3 regions of the Pedobacter sp. PACM 27299 genome follow, and region 1 is predicted to be linked to each of the others. Evidence: riboswitches for the same ligand, from Rfam matches in the RefSeq annotation. Region 1 holds a riboswitch; each other region holds the start of a gene.
The links. A riboswitch is a leader RNA that binds a small molecule or an ion and turns the genes downstream of it on or off. The one in region 1 is predicted to bind S-adenosylmethionine.
Positions count from the first base shown of each region.

Region 2: another riboswitch for S-adenosylmethionine. It lies ahead of AQ505_RS05735 (cysteine desulfurase family protein); the one in region 1 lies ahead of AQ505_RS09240 (O-acetylhomoserine aminocarboxypropyltransferase/cysteine synthase family protein).
Region 3: another riboswitch for S-adenosylmethionine. It lies ahead of metH (methionine synthase); the one in region 1 lies ahead of AQ505_RS09240 (O-acetylhomoserine aminocarboxypropyltransferase/cysteine synthase family protein).

Region 1 is NZ_CP012996.1:2,207,664-2,213,155, forward strand. Features, by position in the region: gene AQ505_RS09235 (homoserine O-acetyltransferase family protein) at 1-380, opposite strand, end outside; gene AQ505_RS09240 (O-acetylhomoserine aminocarboxypropyltransferase/cysteine synthase family protein) at 405-1,712, opposite strand; SAM riboswitch class I at 1,943-2,056, opposite strand; gene AQ505_RS09245 (trans-sulfuration enzyme family protein) at 2,229-3,344, opposite strand; gene AQ505_RS09250 (lipocalin family protein) at 3,533-4,024, shown strand; gene AQ505_RS09255 (sulfite exporter TauE/SafE family protein) at 4,120-4,887, shown strand; gene AQ505_RS09260 (cytochrome-c peroxidase) at 4,942-5,492, shown strand, end outside.
Region 2 is NZ_CP012996.1:1,343,124-1,348,615, forward strand. Features, by position in the region: gene AQ505_RS05720 (AraC family transcriptional regulator) at 1-362, opposite strand, end outside; gene AQ505_RS05725 (GtrA family protein) at 467-913, opposite strand; gene AQ505_RS05730 (CDP-alcohol phosphatidyltransferase family protein) at 913-1,641, opposite strand; SAM riboswitch class I at 1,845-1,948, shown strand; gene AQ505_RS05735 (cysteine desulfurase family protein) at 2,048-3,217, shown strand; gene AQ505_RS05740 (metallophosphoesterase) at 3,352-4,542, opposite strand; gene AQ505_RS05745 (HEPN domain-containing protein) at 5,073-5,492, shown strand, end outside.
Region 3 is NZ_CP012996.1:607,760-613,251, reverse strand. Features, by position in the region: gene AQ505_RS02580 (S41 family peptidase) at 1-558, opposite strand, end outside; gene murQ (N-acetylmuramic acid 6-phosphate etherase) at 744-1,550, shown strand; gene AQ505_RS02570 (hypothetical protein) at 1,562-2,131, shown strand; gene AQ505_RS02565 (Bax inhibitor-1/YccA family protein) at 2,187-2,939, shown strand; gene AQ505_RS02560 (hypothetical protein) at 3,041-3,610, opposite strand; SAM riboswitch class I at 3,854-3,963, shown strand; gene metH (methionine synthase) at 4,082-5,492, shown strand, end outside.

The DNA.
Region 1 (5,492 bases):
TCTACACCCAGGTGTGCAGCCAATAAACGGTGTGCAGCCACCATATCACGGATGGTCACTTCCGGGAAGGCTAGGTAATAAGGCAATCCTGTAGTTGGATTTACACTTAATGGATTGGTGCTGCCATAATGGGAGCCCAATACATTGGCACATACGATAAAATGTTCTTCAGGATTGAACAGGTCATTATTGCCAAACAGTCCTTTCCACCAGTCCAGCACGTCTGCATTGGCTGTCAAAGCGTGACAGGCCCAGATCACATTGTCTTTCTTGGTATTTAATTTTCCATACGTTTGGTAAGCAAGCTCGATTTTGCGCAATTTCTTGCCATTTTCAAGTTTGAAAACTTTGGTGTGGGTATAGGTAGAGGTCGTACTCATGGTGATGTTTTGGTAGTAAGGTTATTATTTAGCGGAGATGCTGGCAATTGCCTGCTCAAAATCCGCTTTGATGTCGTCAATATGCTCGATGCCAACAGAAACCCGTAATAGGTTTGGTGTCACCCCTGCAGAAATCTGCTCTGATTCGCTCAGTTGCTGGTGTGTAGTGGCAGATGGCTGAATGATCAGTGTTTTTGCATCACCTACATTCGCTACATGGCTTACTAATTTCAAGGAATCTACCAATGCAGTAGCCTGGCTTTTCTCTCCATGAAGTTCAAAAGAAAGCACGGCGCCGAAACCATTTTGCAGGTATTTCTTTGCATTCGCATGGTAAGGGCTGCTTTCCAAACCTGGGTAGTTCACTTTTTTCACGGCTTCATGGTTTTCTAACCAGGTGGCTAATGCCAAAGCATTGTCTACATGACGCTGTACACGAAGCGAAAGTGTTTCTAATCCCTGTATCAATTGGAAAGAGTTGAAAGGGGAAAGGGCAGGGCCGAAATCTCTAAGGCCTTCTACACGGGCACGGATAGCGAACTGTATGTTGCCGAATGGGCCGCCGATGCCAAACACATCATTAAATACCAATCCATTGTATCCTTCTGAAGGCTCAGTGAATTGCTTGAATTTACCATTGCCCCAGTTGTAATTTCCACCGTCAACGATCACACCACCAATGCTGGTTCCATGTCCGCCAATCCATTTTGTAGCCGATTGAACCACCACATGCGCACCATGTTCCAATGGACGGAACAAATAACCTGCGGCACCAAAGGTATTGTCTACAATTAATGGAAGACCATGTTTGTTGGCAATGGCGGAGATTTTTTCAAAGTCAGCAATACTGAAAGATGGATTCCCAATGCTTTCTAAATAGATCGCTTTGGTATTTGCATCAATCTTCGTTTCGAAATCTGAAGCATCATCGCCATTGGCAAATTTCACTTCAATCCCTAAGCGTTTGAAAGCTACTTTAAACTGGTTGTAAGAACCACCATATAAATGTGAAGAAGAAACGAAGTTATCACCAGCTTCCAGAATATTGTTTAACGCGATAAATTGTGCTGCCATTCCCGAACCTACAGCCACTGCTGCTACACCGCCTTCTAATGCGGCCACACGTTTTTCAAAAACATCTGTGGTTGGGTTCATGATTCGGGTATATATGTTACCAAATTCTTTTAAGGCAAATAGGTTTGCACCATGTTCAGAATTCTTGAATCCATAAGAAGTAGTCTGGTATATAGGTACAGCTCTTGAACCTGTTGTAGGATCAACTTCCTGACCTGCGTGTATCTGAAGAGTTTCGAATTTATGGTTGGTTGACATATTTTATCGTTTAAAAGGTTGAAATTTAGTTTTAGGTTTTCCAATTCCTTAGGTTGAATCAAGATTGGATATAGGCGTATAGCGTACCTCAATGGAGGCCTTCCGGATGGATCAAGAATGCAAAAGGAAGTTTTTTAAATTTATCGCATGCAACAGCACATACAAACTGTACGCTGTTTACTACAATAATTAAAAGAATCTGATGTAATTTTAACTGTTTTCATTGTCTTAATTTATCTCTCCAGAAAGCACCATGCGAACCGGTCAGGAATTGGCACCTTCTCCATTTTGGGAGGGTTGCCAGTGGGTCAAAGAGCCTGTCTCTCGCCACTTCTTTATAAATCAAAACCCAGTTTTAAGAGGGTGATGACTTGAATAGCTTTCGCTAAGAATATTTCAAATGTAAAGATAATTGCAAAATAACCAAAATATAATTTTGATTATTTTGCAATTATCTGATATATAGCGGTATAAAATAAGTGTATGTTGCTTCTGGTTGTGGTTTTAATGGGGTTTTTAACCTAAAGCTTGTTTAAAATCTGCGATTAGGTCATCTATATGTTCCAGTCCAACGGAGATCCGAATTAAATTCTGTGGTGTCTTGGTGTCCGGACCTTCCACAGATGCGCGGTGTTCGATCAGGCTTTCTACACCACCCAAACTAGTGGCCTGTGCAAATAAATGTACGGTATTGACTACTCTGCGTGCCTCCTGGGCACCACCATGAACCAAAATTGACAGCATTCCTCCAAAACCGCTCATTTGTTGTTTTGCGATTTCATGCTGAGGATGTGCAGGTAATCCAGGATAAAATACGGCCTCCACCTTTGGATGTTTTTCCAGATATAGCGCCAATGCCATTCCGTTTTCGCAATGACCACGCATGCGGTAAGCAAGGGTTTTTAGGCTTCTTAATAGTAAGAAGGAATCGAAAGGGGAAGGTACAGCGCCACCAATCTGCTGGATGTTTCTTATTTTTCCCCAGAATGGCGTTATTTTGGCGGTGATTAAAGCACCACCCAATACGTCACTATGCCCACCAATATATTTGGTAGAAGAATGCATCACGATATCCGCACCCAGTTCAATCGGCTTTTGTAAACATGGCGAAGCAAATGTGCTGTCGCAAGCCAATAACAGGTCATGCTTTTTTGCGATTTCGGAAATCGCCGCCAAATCAGTTATTTTTAACAGGGGGTTAGAAGGTGTTTCCACCCAGATCATCACCGTGTTTTCTTTAATGTAAGCAGCAATCCCTGCAAGATCGGTCAGGTCTATGAAATCTATGGTTAAGGTGTCTGCAAAAATAGATTGCAGCTGTTTTTTGAATCCCCAATACATATCGTCAGGGGCAATGATATGGCTTCCAGGGGCCAAGGCCTGAAAAAGAGACATCCCTGCAGTATTTCCTGAAGAAAACGCGCAGGCATCTGCACCATTTTCTAAATCTCTCAATACTTTCTCTAAAGCAGAGCGGTTCGGGTTGCTGACACGGCTATAGATGTGTCCGCCAGAATAGCCACCATCTTCATCTCTGAAAAACGTTGTGGACAAATTAATAGGCGGTGTGACATCGCCAGTAGCGGATTTATACAAATTTCCGGAATGTATAGCTAAAGTTTCTGGTTTCATTTTCAGGTGGATAAATAGTTAATCTGGGAGCTGAACCCCACAATGCTAAAGGTAAAAATTATTCTGTTGAAGTTTTGGCAAGATTTATGTAATTGAAACAGCATTGTGACTTAATATGGTAAAAAGTACATTTTTGTCAGCAGGCTCACAAACAAAGAAAAATTAAACAAATAAAAAAACAGATTGATATGAAAAGAATATTCCTGATCGCAGCCATTTTATGCAGTTCATTAATGGTATTGCAAAGTTGTTCTCCAAAAGGTGGCTCAGGTACCGAAGTGGTGAAGAGAGGTGATGTAACTGGTACTTGGGTATTAAATGACATCACTTATGAAGGTATTCCTCAGGCATCTGTAAAATCATTATTTGGTGAAGCAGCTCCAAATTGCTTTGTTGGTGGTACCTGGAGATTAACGAACAGCGGTAACGGCAGCTATAGCTTACCAGGCGGCGGCAATTGTGCAGCAAGAACACAGTCTATTTATTGGTCGGCAAGTGTACCAGATCAGACTTTTCAGTTTAAGAAAATATATGAAGGCGATAAAGCTAAAAACGTAACTGAAGGTTACCGTTTGGTGATGTCTACTTCTTCAAAGGAATCATTGGTGATCAAATCACCAGTAGAATATGGCAATGCCACAGCTTATATCGTTTTACATTTCGCGAAAGCTGCAAAATAATTTTTGGTTAAATTTGGTTTAGGTGAAGGGACTCGTGGTTGGGTCCCTTTTTTTGTGCTTAAAAAAGCCTAATTTTGCGGCATTAAGGGAATACTATGATGTCAGACCTGATTATACTTTGTATAGTCTCTTTTTTTGCCGGTTTTATTGATGCAATTGTTGGGGGTGGTGGATTACTGCAAACTCCGGCAATTATGATTGTGTTGCCCCAGTATTCGGTGGCCACACTTTTTGGAACCACCAAAATCCCTTCGCTGTCCGGAACTGCTTTTGCCGCCTGGAAGTATTCACAAAATGTAAAACTGAATTGGCCGCTGCTGATTTACATTGCAGTCGCCGCATTTATCGGAGCAGTATTGGGTGCTCATAGCATCACCCTGATCGACAATACGGTGATCAAACCCATCGTTTTTGCCATTCTTATCCTTGTTGCCGTTTATACTTGTTTCAATAAAAAATTTGGTGTCCATCAGGAAAAGGAACATACAGTGCTTCAGCAGGTCCTGATCGGCTTGCTTTTTGGTTTTACCATCGGTTTTTATGATGGCTTAATCGGTCCGGGAACAGGCACATTTTTCATTTTGGCCTTCATCGCCTTAATGGGCTATGATTTCCTGCATGCGAGTGCGAGTGCAAAGCTGATCAATATGGCTACCAATATTGCAGCGATCTGTTATTTCGGCAGCACCGGACACATCCTTTATGAATTTGCCATTCCGATGGCTTTCTGCAATGTAGGCGGTTCTTTTCTGGGTACTAAACTCGCCCTGTTAAAAGGCAATAAATTTATACGCATCTTTTTTTTACTAGTAGTGTTCGGGACGATCCTGAGGTTTGCTTATGATATTTTTATCAAAGCATAATTGTTGTTTTATGGCGCTGAGGAAGGTTTTCTTTTCCCGCCCAATTGATATTTAATGAAGAAGAATAAAGTTTTTGTGTTTGGGATTTTGATTTTTGGCTTGTTAATCGCTGTTTTCGCCTTTGGCTTGTCGACCATCAAAACTGATGTGGCAGTGAGAAGACCGGTTAATTTCCCGGCAATTGTGCAGCAAGGGCCTGCGTTGACAGTAGAAGGGGTAACCCTCGGACAAAAGTTATTTGATGATGCCTTGCTTTCTAAGAATGGCAAGGTAGCCTGTGCTTCCTGTCATAATCAAACAGACGGTTATGCGAGTAAAGGGATAAAAATCAATCCTGGGGTCAATGAAAATATCCATGGCACAAAGAATACGCCTGCTTTAATGAACCTGCAGTGGAAGGTTTCCTTTTTCAGGGATGGAAGGGAATCGCATCTGCGCAATACCGCAATTAATGCTTTAACCAGTCCGGCAGAAATGGGGGAAACCATGCTGAATGTGGTGGCTAAACTGAACGCTTCACCGATCTATAAGCATTACTTTAAATCGGTTTTAGGAGTAGATACCATAAAGGAAAAAGATGTTACGGGAGTGATTGAACAGTACCT
Region 2 (5,492 bases), 860 kb from region 1:
CCGGAATGCTCGTCAAAGAAGCTGAAATTCTCCAAGTATAGCGGATTGTATAAAAACGACTTGAAGTAATTTTCAGAGAAGTTGATGATATATCCTTCCACTTCCGATTCAAAAGCCCAGCTGTGCACCTGTCCGGGAGTCATAAAATAGATCATGCCTGGTAATACAGGGTAATTTTTGAAATCTATCGTCTGGCTGCCGCTTCCTTTTGTGAAGCAGACCATGTGGTAAAAGGAGTGGCGATGCGCCGAATGTAAGTGTAAGTACTGCTTAGAATAATGGCCAAACCTGCTCACTAGGATACCCGCATTTTTGTATTCTTCAAAAGTACTGATGTCATAAACAGGGATGTCATTCTTCATATACAAAGATACTGCTTAAGCTGGATTTTTAAGCGGTACTAATTCTTCATAAAATGGTACTTTTTACTGATTGTGATTTATGTGTTTTGCAGATAATGCCCGCATTAGCCTTTTATGTCGGCTGGTTGTGGTGTTTTTGAATCGGTAGTACTTTTTTTAAAGACCCAGTATTTTTGCAGGGTATAATTGAAACCCAGGGAAACGAGGATGTCTACCATGATCCTGGTTATTTTATAATCCAGGCGCAATAGGTTGCTGAAAAGATAAGTTCCTGAAGATTTCAGGAGAATACTTCCGGCAACTACAAATACAAATTTGACCAGCTGGCTGCCAACCGGCAACTGTGGGGATTTATTCGCATTGAAGGTCCAGTAACGGTTGATGGAAAAATTAACGATGGCGCCAATGACGCCACCAATAGCGATGGAAATGGTATAATGAATGTGCAGGAATTCTGTACAGGCGATCATGATCAGGTAGTCGATAATACCACCTGAGAAAGCGGAAACCTGTGCCTTTGCAAAAACGTATACAGATTTCTTAATGCTCATTAACGCGCCTTTTGTTGTTTTGCTTCACGCTCTGCATTGTCCCTGATGTCGCCCAGTTTCAATAGTTTCCTTGTGTCCAGGAAATTGATAATGAATAGTACCAAACAGATTCCAGTAGCAAAATATTCAATTAAATGACCAAAAATAACTTCTAAAATAATGATAATGGCAAGAATAATTCTGATCTCAGTAGGACCTACAATCCCTGCATCAATGCTGTAAATGTCAGTAATTTTATAACGAAGCTGAGAAATGATCATCGCCCAGCCATATAAGGCTACAAATATAAAAGCAATTAGTTCATACTCATTTCGGGCATAAACCAGGTAGCCTAAGCCAATCAGAACGGTACTCGCCCAGTCCATAATGATGTCTAATGAAAAACCATACCATTTACGGGGTGTATTTCTATAATAAGCCATTCTTCCATCCAGGGAATCACCAAACCAATTGATCGCTAAACCTAAGGGGCCTAATAATAAATAGTCTCTGCTGATGTAATTACCCATGATAAAACCTGCTAATACAATTACAGAACCGGTAGTACCGATAAATGTCAGCATGTCTGAACTGATGAAACTAGGGATACGTTTTACCAGCCAGGAAATTGTGCTTTGCTCTATACCGCTTAAAATATTGGTTCTTTTTCTATCCTGGAATATTCTTTTTAAAATGCTGTTGTCGCCAGTTACTTGATGCGCCTCTTCTCTCAATTTATTTTCTTCCATTCAGGTTGTGTAATTATACTCTTGTAGTATATGCTGCAAAAATATGGAATTGAAACTTCAATTGAAGGGAAATTCCGTTATTTATTAGGGATTATTAGCAATTATATGACCGAAATTCAAAAATGAATAATTTATTTAAAAAAGACTATTGATTTAGTAGACTTTATTGTATCTTTGCTGATAGTAAAGTTCATTCATTTATTTACTTATCCAGAAAGACTGAGGGAAAGGCCCTGTGATGTCTTAGCAACCTGTTATTTTAATAAGGTGCTAATTCCTGTCCGCCATTTGGCGGAAGAGATAAGTTGTTAGAAAACCTGTATTTGGATTTTCTGGTAAACTCATCCATGCCTTATTCTTGTAAACTGATTAAGTAGATTTTTTTAAATCTATTAAAGCAATTCACATGAGAATTTATTTAGACAATGCCGCAACCACACCGTTAAACAGAGAAGTATTCCTGGCAATGGAGCCCTATTTCTTTGAAAATTTTGGGAACCCATCCTCTTCGCATCACCATGGCAGGGGAGCGAAAGTAGCCATTGCCCATGCCCGGGGCATTATCGCAGACCTGCTCAATAGCAGTCCGGACCAGATCGTGTTTACTTCAGGAGGTTCCGAAGCGGATAATACGGCGATCCTTTCCGGGATTCGCAGCAATGGCATCCGACTTGCCATCACTTCTACTTTTGAGCACCATGCCGTACTGCATACCTTGCAAGCTTTAGAGAAAAGCGGAGAGATTAACCTGGTTTATCTTCAGCATGATGCAGCAGGTAATCTTTCTCTGCCTCATCTGGAAAAATTGCTGAGTACTAATGAAAAGGCATTTGTTTCTTTAATGCATGGAAATAATGAGATCGGAAACCTAAATGATATTTCCGAAATCGGAGAACTCTGTAAAAGATATGGCGCAGTTTTTCATTCGGATACCGTACAGTCTATGGGACAGTACCGTTACGATACCCCTGATTTGAACGTAGATTTTCTGGTGGGTTCTGCACATAAATTCCATGGTCCGAAAGGCGTTGGCTTTTTATACAGGAGTACCAAACAGAGGCTTTATCCTTTGATTAACGGGGGGGCTCAGGAACAAAAGCAACGTGCAGGTACAGAAAATGTGACCGGCATTGTTGGATTGGCAAAAGCATTGGAAATCAGTTATAGAAACCGGGATGTTGCTCAGCGGCATTTGATCCAATTAAAAGAACGCCTGATCTATAAGCTAAAAGACAGGATTGTTGGAGTAACTTTTAATGGGAATTCTGCAAATACTATGCTCAGTTTAAATAGTGTGCTAAGTGTTTCTTTGCCTGATCCGCAGAATGGAATTGACCTTTTAAATTATCTGGATCAACAGCAGATTTCAGTTTCTGGCGGCAGTGCCTGTAATAGTCATTCTGGTGCAGGTTCTCATGTGCTTACTGCTTTGGGACCTCAGTTTGGCAGATCAACAGTTCGTTTTTCTTTTAGCCGATACAATACCGAGGAAGAGATTGATTATGCCCTGGAGAAACTGGCGAAATGTTATGTGGGGACAGGGAAAGGGGTTTATACAGCAGAATTTTCGCTTTAGACCGTATTTACGTATAAGCTTTATACTGTGTTTGCGTATCAATTGTACTAGCAAACCTGCATCGGATGATCTGTTATTGATGCTATGCAGGTTTGCTGATTATAAATATACTTGGTTGGCTGAATAAACTGATCTTATCTTCTCGTTTTCTTCAATTCGATGACGGTAATTTCCGGCCAGATGCCTACTCTTCCTGAGAAACCAAGAAAGCCAAAACCTCTGTTGATATTCAGGTACCTGCCATTTGCACTGGTAATACCTGCCCAATGCGCATAGCGATATTTTACAGGACTCCACTTGATGCCAAAGGCTTCGATTCCAAATTGCATCCCATGGGTATGACCGGATAGGGTTAGTTGTATTTTTGAAGGCCAGTTTTTTACTTCAGATTCCCAATGGGTAGGATCATGAGAGAGCAAAACCTTAAAATCATCCGGGTTTACGTCTTGCAGTGATTTTTTCAGATCGCCGCGCTCCCCAAAGCCAATTCCCCAGTTTTCTACTCCTGCAAGGATGATATGCTGTCCATTTTTTTCAATCCGTACATGTTCATCTAACAGCAGCCGGTAGCCCATTTCGGCATGGTGCCTTTTTAAGCTTTGTAAATTGGTCTGTTTCTCTGTTTCGTTTTCCCATTTGATGTAATCTCCATAATCATGGTTTCCGAGGATCGAAAATTGACCATGAGGTGCTTTTACCTGTGAAAAGTGCCCCATCCAGGGTACGATTTCCTCTGCTTTGTTGTTCACCAGGTCTCCGGTAAACACAAAAAGATCGGAGTTTTGTGCTTTGATCAGGTCGATGCCCCTTTGTACTGCTTTCGAATTTTTAAAGCTGCCTGCATGTACATCGGAAATCTGTGTGATGCGAAAGCCATCAAATTGTTCCGGCAGCTCGTCGAAGAATAAAGTATGTTTGATCACGCGGTAAGCGTATTTACCTTTAATAATACCATATAAGAAGATCAATACGGTGATTGCAAATAAAGCTAATCCGAATTCTACCCAATACACGCTTCTTGTACCACCAGTAATCACCCGGTAACCGTCGCCAAGAATTAAAATAATCACAAAGACCAGTTCACTTGTGATCAAGACTAAGAACGTATGTGTAGTGATCTTGAAAAAGATATCCATGCCATTGTCGCGCATGCGCTGAATGGAATAGGTAAGGGAAACCAGAATGAAAATTAGGAAGCCCCAGAACACCGGACTCAGCCAACTGCTGTTTGTTAAAGTTTCAATGCCAGAAAGGACATACCAGTTGAGTAAAAATACAAAAGTGGCGATAATGGCGAAGGGTAAAAGGTTGATTTTTCTTTTCATAAAAGACTTAGTATTATAAAAGTAAGTTTTCAGATGGGATTTTGTTTTGATCCTGATCAATTTGACAATTTGCCGATGATTAGGTAGTAGAGGAAATCATGGACAGGTTTGGGGCAGGAGTTAGCGCAATAGGGATCTGTTGCAGGTATCAATACATAGCTCAAATGATTTCGGACAGGGCTCGGATAATTCCGGATAGCTGCGTAATGCAAAGAAATCTAATAAAAATAACTCGCCTTAATTTGCTTATAATCAGTATTATTGGTTTTATTGCAATTAATTCCATAGAATTGGTAGTAAATTAATTAGCTGAAATACAGAAGGTTGCAAATCTTTTACTAATCTAATGTACTACTAAACCTATATACTTTATATATTTGCTTTATGAACCAAACAATTTACAACGGAAATCTAATGTTAACTCACTGCATGTGTGGGTAATGATTTCGGCTGTAAAGAGTAAAAATATTTAAAAGCTTCTTCAGTCTCCCCGACAGAAGAAGCTTTTTTCAAATAAGACCAAACGTACTATGCAAAGTTTTAGAACAGAGTTAGAAAATCCTGTTGTTGAAAAGGATATTATAGATCTTGAGAAAAAGATCAGAGCTTTTCGCGAAGGAAAAATCCATGAGGAGAAATTTAGAAGCCTGCGCCTTGCCCGTGGTGTTTATGGACAAAGACAGCCTGGCGTACAAATGGTGCGTATTAAATTGCCTTTTGGAAAAGTAACCTTCAAACAACTGTTACGCATCGCCGATGTTTCTGACGAGTATGGCAGTGGAAACCTCCACTTAACCACTAGGCAGGACATTCAGATTCACTATGTGAGTTTAGACAGGACCCCTCAATTGTGGGAGGAACTGGAACGCGATGATGTCACGATCCGTGAAGCTTGTGGTAATACGGTAAGAAACGTCACCTCCTCGCCGGATTCCGGGATCAATCCAAAC
Region 3 (5,492 bases), 1.6 Mb from region 1:
CATCACCGGCTGAGGATTCCCAGGATGTAAAATACTCAATTTAACAGCAGTTCCCTTCTTCCCCTTGATCTTGCCAACCATTTGTTCTCTTGGCAGGTCACGTCCACTCACAAACATGGTGTCGATTTTAAGGATCTTATCTCCCTGACGAAGTCCGGCAAGAAATGCCGGGCCATCTTTCACTACATTCGTAATCAATAAAGTATCATTCAAAATGTAATACTCAATCCCAATGCCTTCAAAATTGCCTCCTAAATTTTCGGCAAATTCATTGGCTTTAGCCGGAGGTAGATACACACTGTGCGGATCCAGCTGATGGAGTAAACTATCAATTGGCAAATGGTGTAAACTGTCTGCATTCACCTCATCCACATAGTTTTTATTGATGATGTGGATGATTTCATCGACCTTCCTGCTGCTATCCGCCGCATAAGCCAATGGCTTCTGCATCGTATACCCCTGATCTTTTAAAAACTTATAGCCCACAAACATCCCCCCTATTAAAGTGAGAGAATAAGTAAGCGCGATTAAAAGGTGGTTTCGGGTGGTCTTTTTCATGGTTTATTGCTGCGTAAAGTTATAAAATAACCCTATCATTTAGTAAATTAAGTCCTAATCATTAACAATTGTTTACTCTTTATAAGAATTAACAAGAATGTTGCAGCTTTGTTCCCGAAGATCCTATATGATAGGCGAATATTTCGCGTTTAAAAAGAAAATCCCGAGTTTTAACAAAAAAAAATATGATCAGAGTTACCGAGCAGGAATCCACCTATCATCACATCGATCAGATGTCTGTCCTTGAAATTCTTCAGGGAATTAACAAAGAAGATCAAACCGTTCCACTGGCAGTAGAAAAAGCAATTCCGCAGCTGGAAAAACTGGCAATTGCCGTAACGGAACGCATGCGTAATGGTGGCCGCTTATTTTACATAGGTGCAGGAACCAGCGGCCGTTTGGGCGTAGTAGATGCCTCAGAATGCCCACCAACATTTGGGGTGCCTTTCGACTGGGTAGTTGGCATCATTGCCGGCGGCGATACTGCGATCAGAAGAGCCGTTGAAAATGCAGAAGACGATGTAGAACAGGCCTGGATCGACTTACAGGAATACCAGATCAATGAAAAAGACAGTTTAATTGGCCTCGCCGCTTCCGGGACTACACCTTACGTAGTGGGCGGATTAAACACCGCGCGTCGGCATGGCATCCTGACCGGATGTATCGTCTGCAATGCCGGTGGCCCAATTGCCGCAGAAAGTAATTTCCCTGTAGAAATTGTAGTCGGCCCCGAATTCCTGACCGGCTCTACCCGCATGAAATCAGGAACCGCACAAAAATTAGCTTTAAATATGCTCAGCACTACCGTCATGATTCAGCTCGGACGTGTAAAAGGTAACAAAATGGTGGACATGCAGCTGACCAACCATAAATTAGTGGATCGTGGCACACAAATGGTAATGGAAGAACTAAACATTGACTACGCGAAGGCGGAAGACTTGCTTTTACGCTACGGCAGCGTACGTAAAGCAGTAGAAGCTGGCAGCAAATAACAGGAAATTATATGCACGAAATCGAACCTTTCTACCTTTGGCGCGACGATTACATCGCTGCGGAAGATGAGCGTTCTCCTTTTTATGACACAGAATACTCAGAATTCTATTTTGATAAGCAGCTGTACAATTTTTTAATCCACCCGCAATGGGATGATTTCGGCTCCAACACGCTCTACATAAAAGTATTGTACGCGGATTACGATCGGAATTATGCAATCATTGAGTTTATTGGAGAATGGAATGATGCCATAGACAACGACATCATGCTGCTCAAAAGAGAAATCCTTGAGCTAATGATCGATGAAGGCATCAACAAGTTTATCCTCATCGGAGAAAATATACTGAACTTCCATTCTTCCGAAGACAGCTATTACGAAGAGTGGTTCCAGGACGTAGAAGATGGATGGATCTGCGGCATCAATTTCCAGGAACATGTGATCGAAGAGTTCAGATCTGCCAACCTGGATTACTACATCAACTTTGGCGGTCAGCTTGACGATTTGGCATGGAGAACCCTAAAACCACTGCAAATTTTCAAGAAAGTAGAAGAAACGCTGACAAAAAGGCTTGGGGCATAGGTTTTGTAAGAACGTAAACTAATTAGTACCTTTAACTATTAAAATTTAAAGAAAAATGGACAACAACAATAATTACGAATGGGCACACAAAACAGTATTTGTGGAGCAGGAAAGAGGAGTCGTTGCTAAGAAATTCTTCGCAAATGTATTCTTATGGATGTTTATTGCCCTGAGTTTATCAACTATAGCCGCTTTATTCATCTCGAATTCTGAAGCCGCTTTAAGACAGCTGATCAACTTCGAAACCGGACAAAGAACAGTTTTAGGATATATCGCCATGTTTGCACCACTAGGCCTGGTTTTACTCATGGGAGCCGGCTTTAGCCGCCTTTCTTATGGTGCCTTAATTGGTGTCTTCACCCTTTTCTCTATCTTATTAGGGATCAGTTTAAGCTTTATATTATTAGTATATACCGCAGGATCTATTGCCGCATGTTTTGGTGCTGCAGCAGGTATCTTCGGAATCATGGCCTTTTTAGGGTATACCACAGAGGTAGATCTAACTAAATTCGGTCCTATCCTAATGGTAGGTGTAGCCGGCTTATTTATCGCCAGCATCATCAACTTATTCTTAGGCAGCCCAACATTCAGCTATGTAATGAGCTTCTTCGGTGTAGCTATCTTTACCGCTTTAACCGCTTATGACGTTCAGAAACTGAAACGTATCGGTGCAGGTCTGGAAGAAAGTGGTGATCCTATCGTACAAGCTGATGGTAAAAAGTTAGCCATTATGGGTGCTTTATCACTGTACCTTGACTTTATCAATATCTTCCTTTTCTTATTGAGAATCTTCGGAAGCAGAAAATAAGGGATAAAAAACCAATAGGTTTTGAATACCAGATAAACCTATTAAAAGAAATGGCTATCAACAATTGTTGATAGCCATTTCTTTTAGATCATAAAATAATACTATTGAACAGAAAAACAAGCTACAATAGTGTTGCTGTTTGCCAGCGCATTTGGGTTAGAAACAATAATACCATACTCTCCTACATCCATTGGATCTAATCTCAATACATAAGAACTGTCTTTGTATTTTTTCGATTGATACTTAATATAGTTCTGATTGTTGGTAGAAGCTCCAGAAAAAGTACCTGCAGAAACCAGTTCCGACTTGCGGTTTTTCTTACTGGCTTCGAACTTCACCACACTGATAATTGACAAAGGATCTGATTTGTTATCAAAACTTTTAACTACAAAAGTTAAAGGATCACCAGCTTTCATTAACACAGGGGAAGAACCTCCTTCAATGACCATTTTAGATTTCACTTTACCAATCCCAACCAGGTATACTGAAGCTCCCGCTTTAGTTTGGATCTTTACACTTTGCTTTTCCAATGGGGTCGCTACATTTTCAGCGGAAACACTTACCGCTTCACCAATGTATTCAGGTTCATCTACATTAACGGTGGTTTGACCAAAGGCCGTCATTCCTACAGCACATAGGATTGAGAATAAAAAAGAGCATTTTTTCATCATTTGTTTTTAGTTTGTTTTAGTAGTTATGGCCTCCAAAATACATAGAATTAATTAATTTAACAATAAGCATATCATGTTAATCGTGATAGATGAGCTTAAATAATTCGGTGTATTTATATTAGGAAGCCACAGACATTCAGAATTTTATTCCGAACAGCCTCAAAATACTCCCTGCTATTGCAATATTATATGCTTTAACTGCTGTTTTTTTGGAAATGATTTTTCTTTGTTGCACTTTTGCAGAGCTTATAGAGAAAGACGGAGGGATTAGACCCTGCGATGTCTTAGCAACCTGTGCTTACAAGGTGCTACATTCTACCGGAACCGGACCATCGGTACCCGAAAGATAAGTTAAAGTCGACCCGATACCGGACTTTTCAATAAGCATTTTAACTGTGTGTAAAACCGTAACCGACAGGACATTCCTAACCGGTGATCTTTTACCCAGGCCTTACCCGGAGATATAAAAAAATGGACATTAGAGCAGAGTTAGAGAAACGCATATTAATTATTGACGGAGCCATGGGTACCATGATCCAGCGTTATATCCTGACAGAAGAAGATTTTAGAGGCGAAAGATTTAAAGATCACCCTTGTGATGTGAAAGGCAATAACGATTTGCTAAACCTTACCCGTCCTGATATTATCAAAGCAATACACACCGAATACCTGAAAGCCGGTGCAGATATTATTGAAACCAATACCTTTAGTACACAGCGCATATCCCTGGCAGATTACCAGATGGAGGAGCTGGACTATGAAATGAGTTTTGCCGGTGCAAAAGTAGCACGTGAGGCAGTAGACGAATTCATGGCTGCCAACCCGGATCGCAGGTCCTTCGTTGCAGGTGCTGTAGGCCCAACCAATAGAACTCTTTCCCTTTCACCAGATGTAAACGACCCTGGATACAGGGCCTTGACTTTTGATGAACTCGTATCCGCTTATGATCAGCAAGTACGTGGATTGGTAGACGGTGGTTCGGATGTCTTGTTAATTGAGACTATTTTCGATACACTGAATGCCAAGGCCGCAATCTTTTCGATCAAAAAATACGAGAAAGAAATCGGCAAAAAGATTGAGATCATGATCTCTGGAACCATTACCGATGCTTCGGGAAGAACTTTATCCGGACAAACGGTAGAAGCCTTCCTGAATTCTGTGATTCATGCCGACCCGATCAGCATCGGTTTCAACTGTGCTTTAGGCGCCAAAGACATGAGGCCGCACATTGAAGAACTGTCTGCAAAAGCCACTTGTTACGTTTCTGCCTATCCAAATGCAGGATTACCTAACGAATTTGGTGCTTACGATGAAATGCCGCATGAAACCGCTCACCTCGTGGAAGATTTCATCCAGCATGGCTTTGTAAATATTGTAGGTGGCTGCTGCGGAACAACACCGGAACACATCGCCTGTATCGCTGCAAAAGCGAAAAAGGTGACACCAAGAAAAATCCCTACCGTCCCTCCATATTTGCGTTTAAGCGGATTAGAAGCGGTTACCGTTACCCCGGAAAGTATTTTCGTGAACATCGGGGAACGTACCAATATCACCGGATCCCCAAAATTCTCTAAGCTGATTTTAGGAGGTGATTATGAAGCCGCACTAACTGTTGCCCGTCAGCAGGTAGAAGGTGGTGCACAAATCATCGACGTCAACATGGATGAAGGCATGCTGGACGGTGAAGCGGCAATGGTAAAATTCCTGAACCTGATTGCTTCAGAGCCGGATATTTCCAAACTGCCCATCATGGTCGATTCCTCAAAATGGTCGGTCATTGAAGCCGGTTTGAAATGTTTGCAGGGAAAAGGAATTGTGAACTCCATCTCTCTGAAAGAAGGACCGGAAAAATTTATTGAAAGTGCTAAAAAGATCATGAATT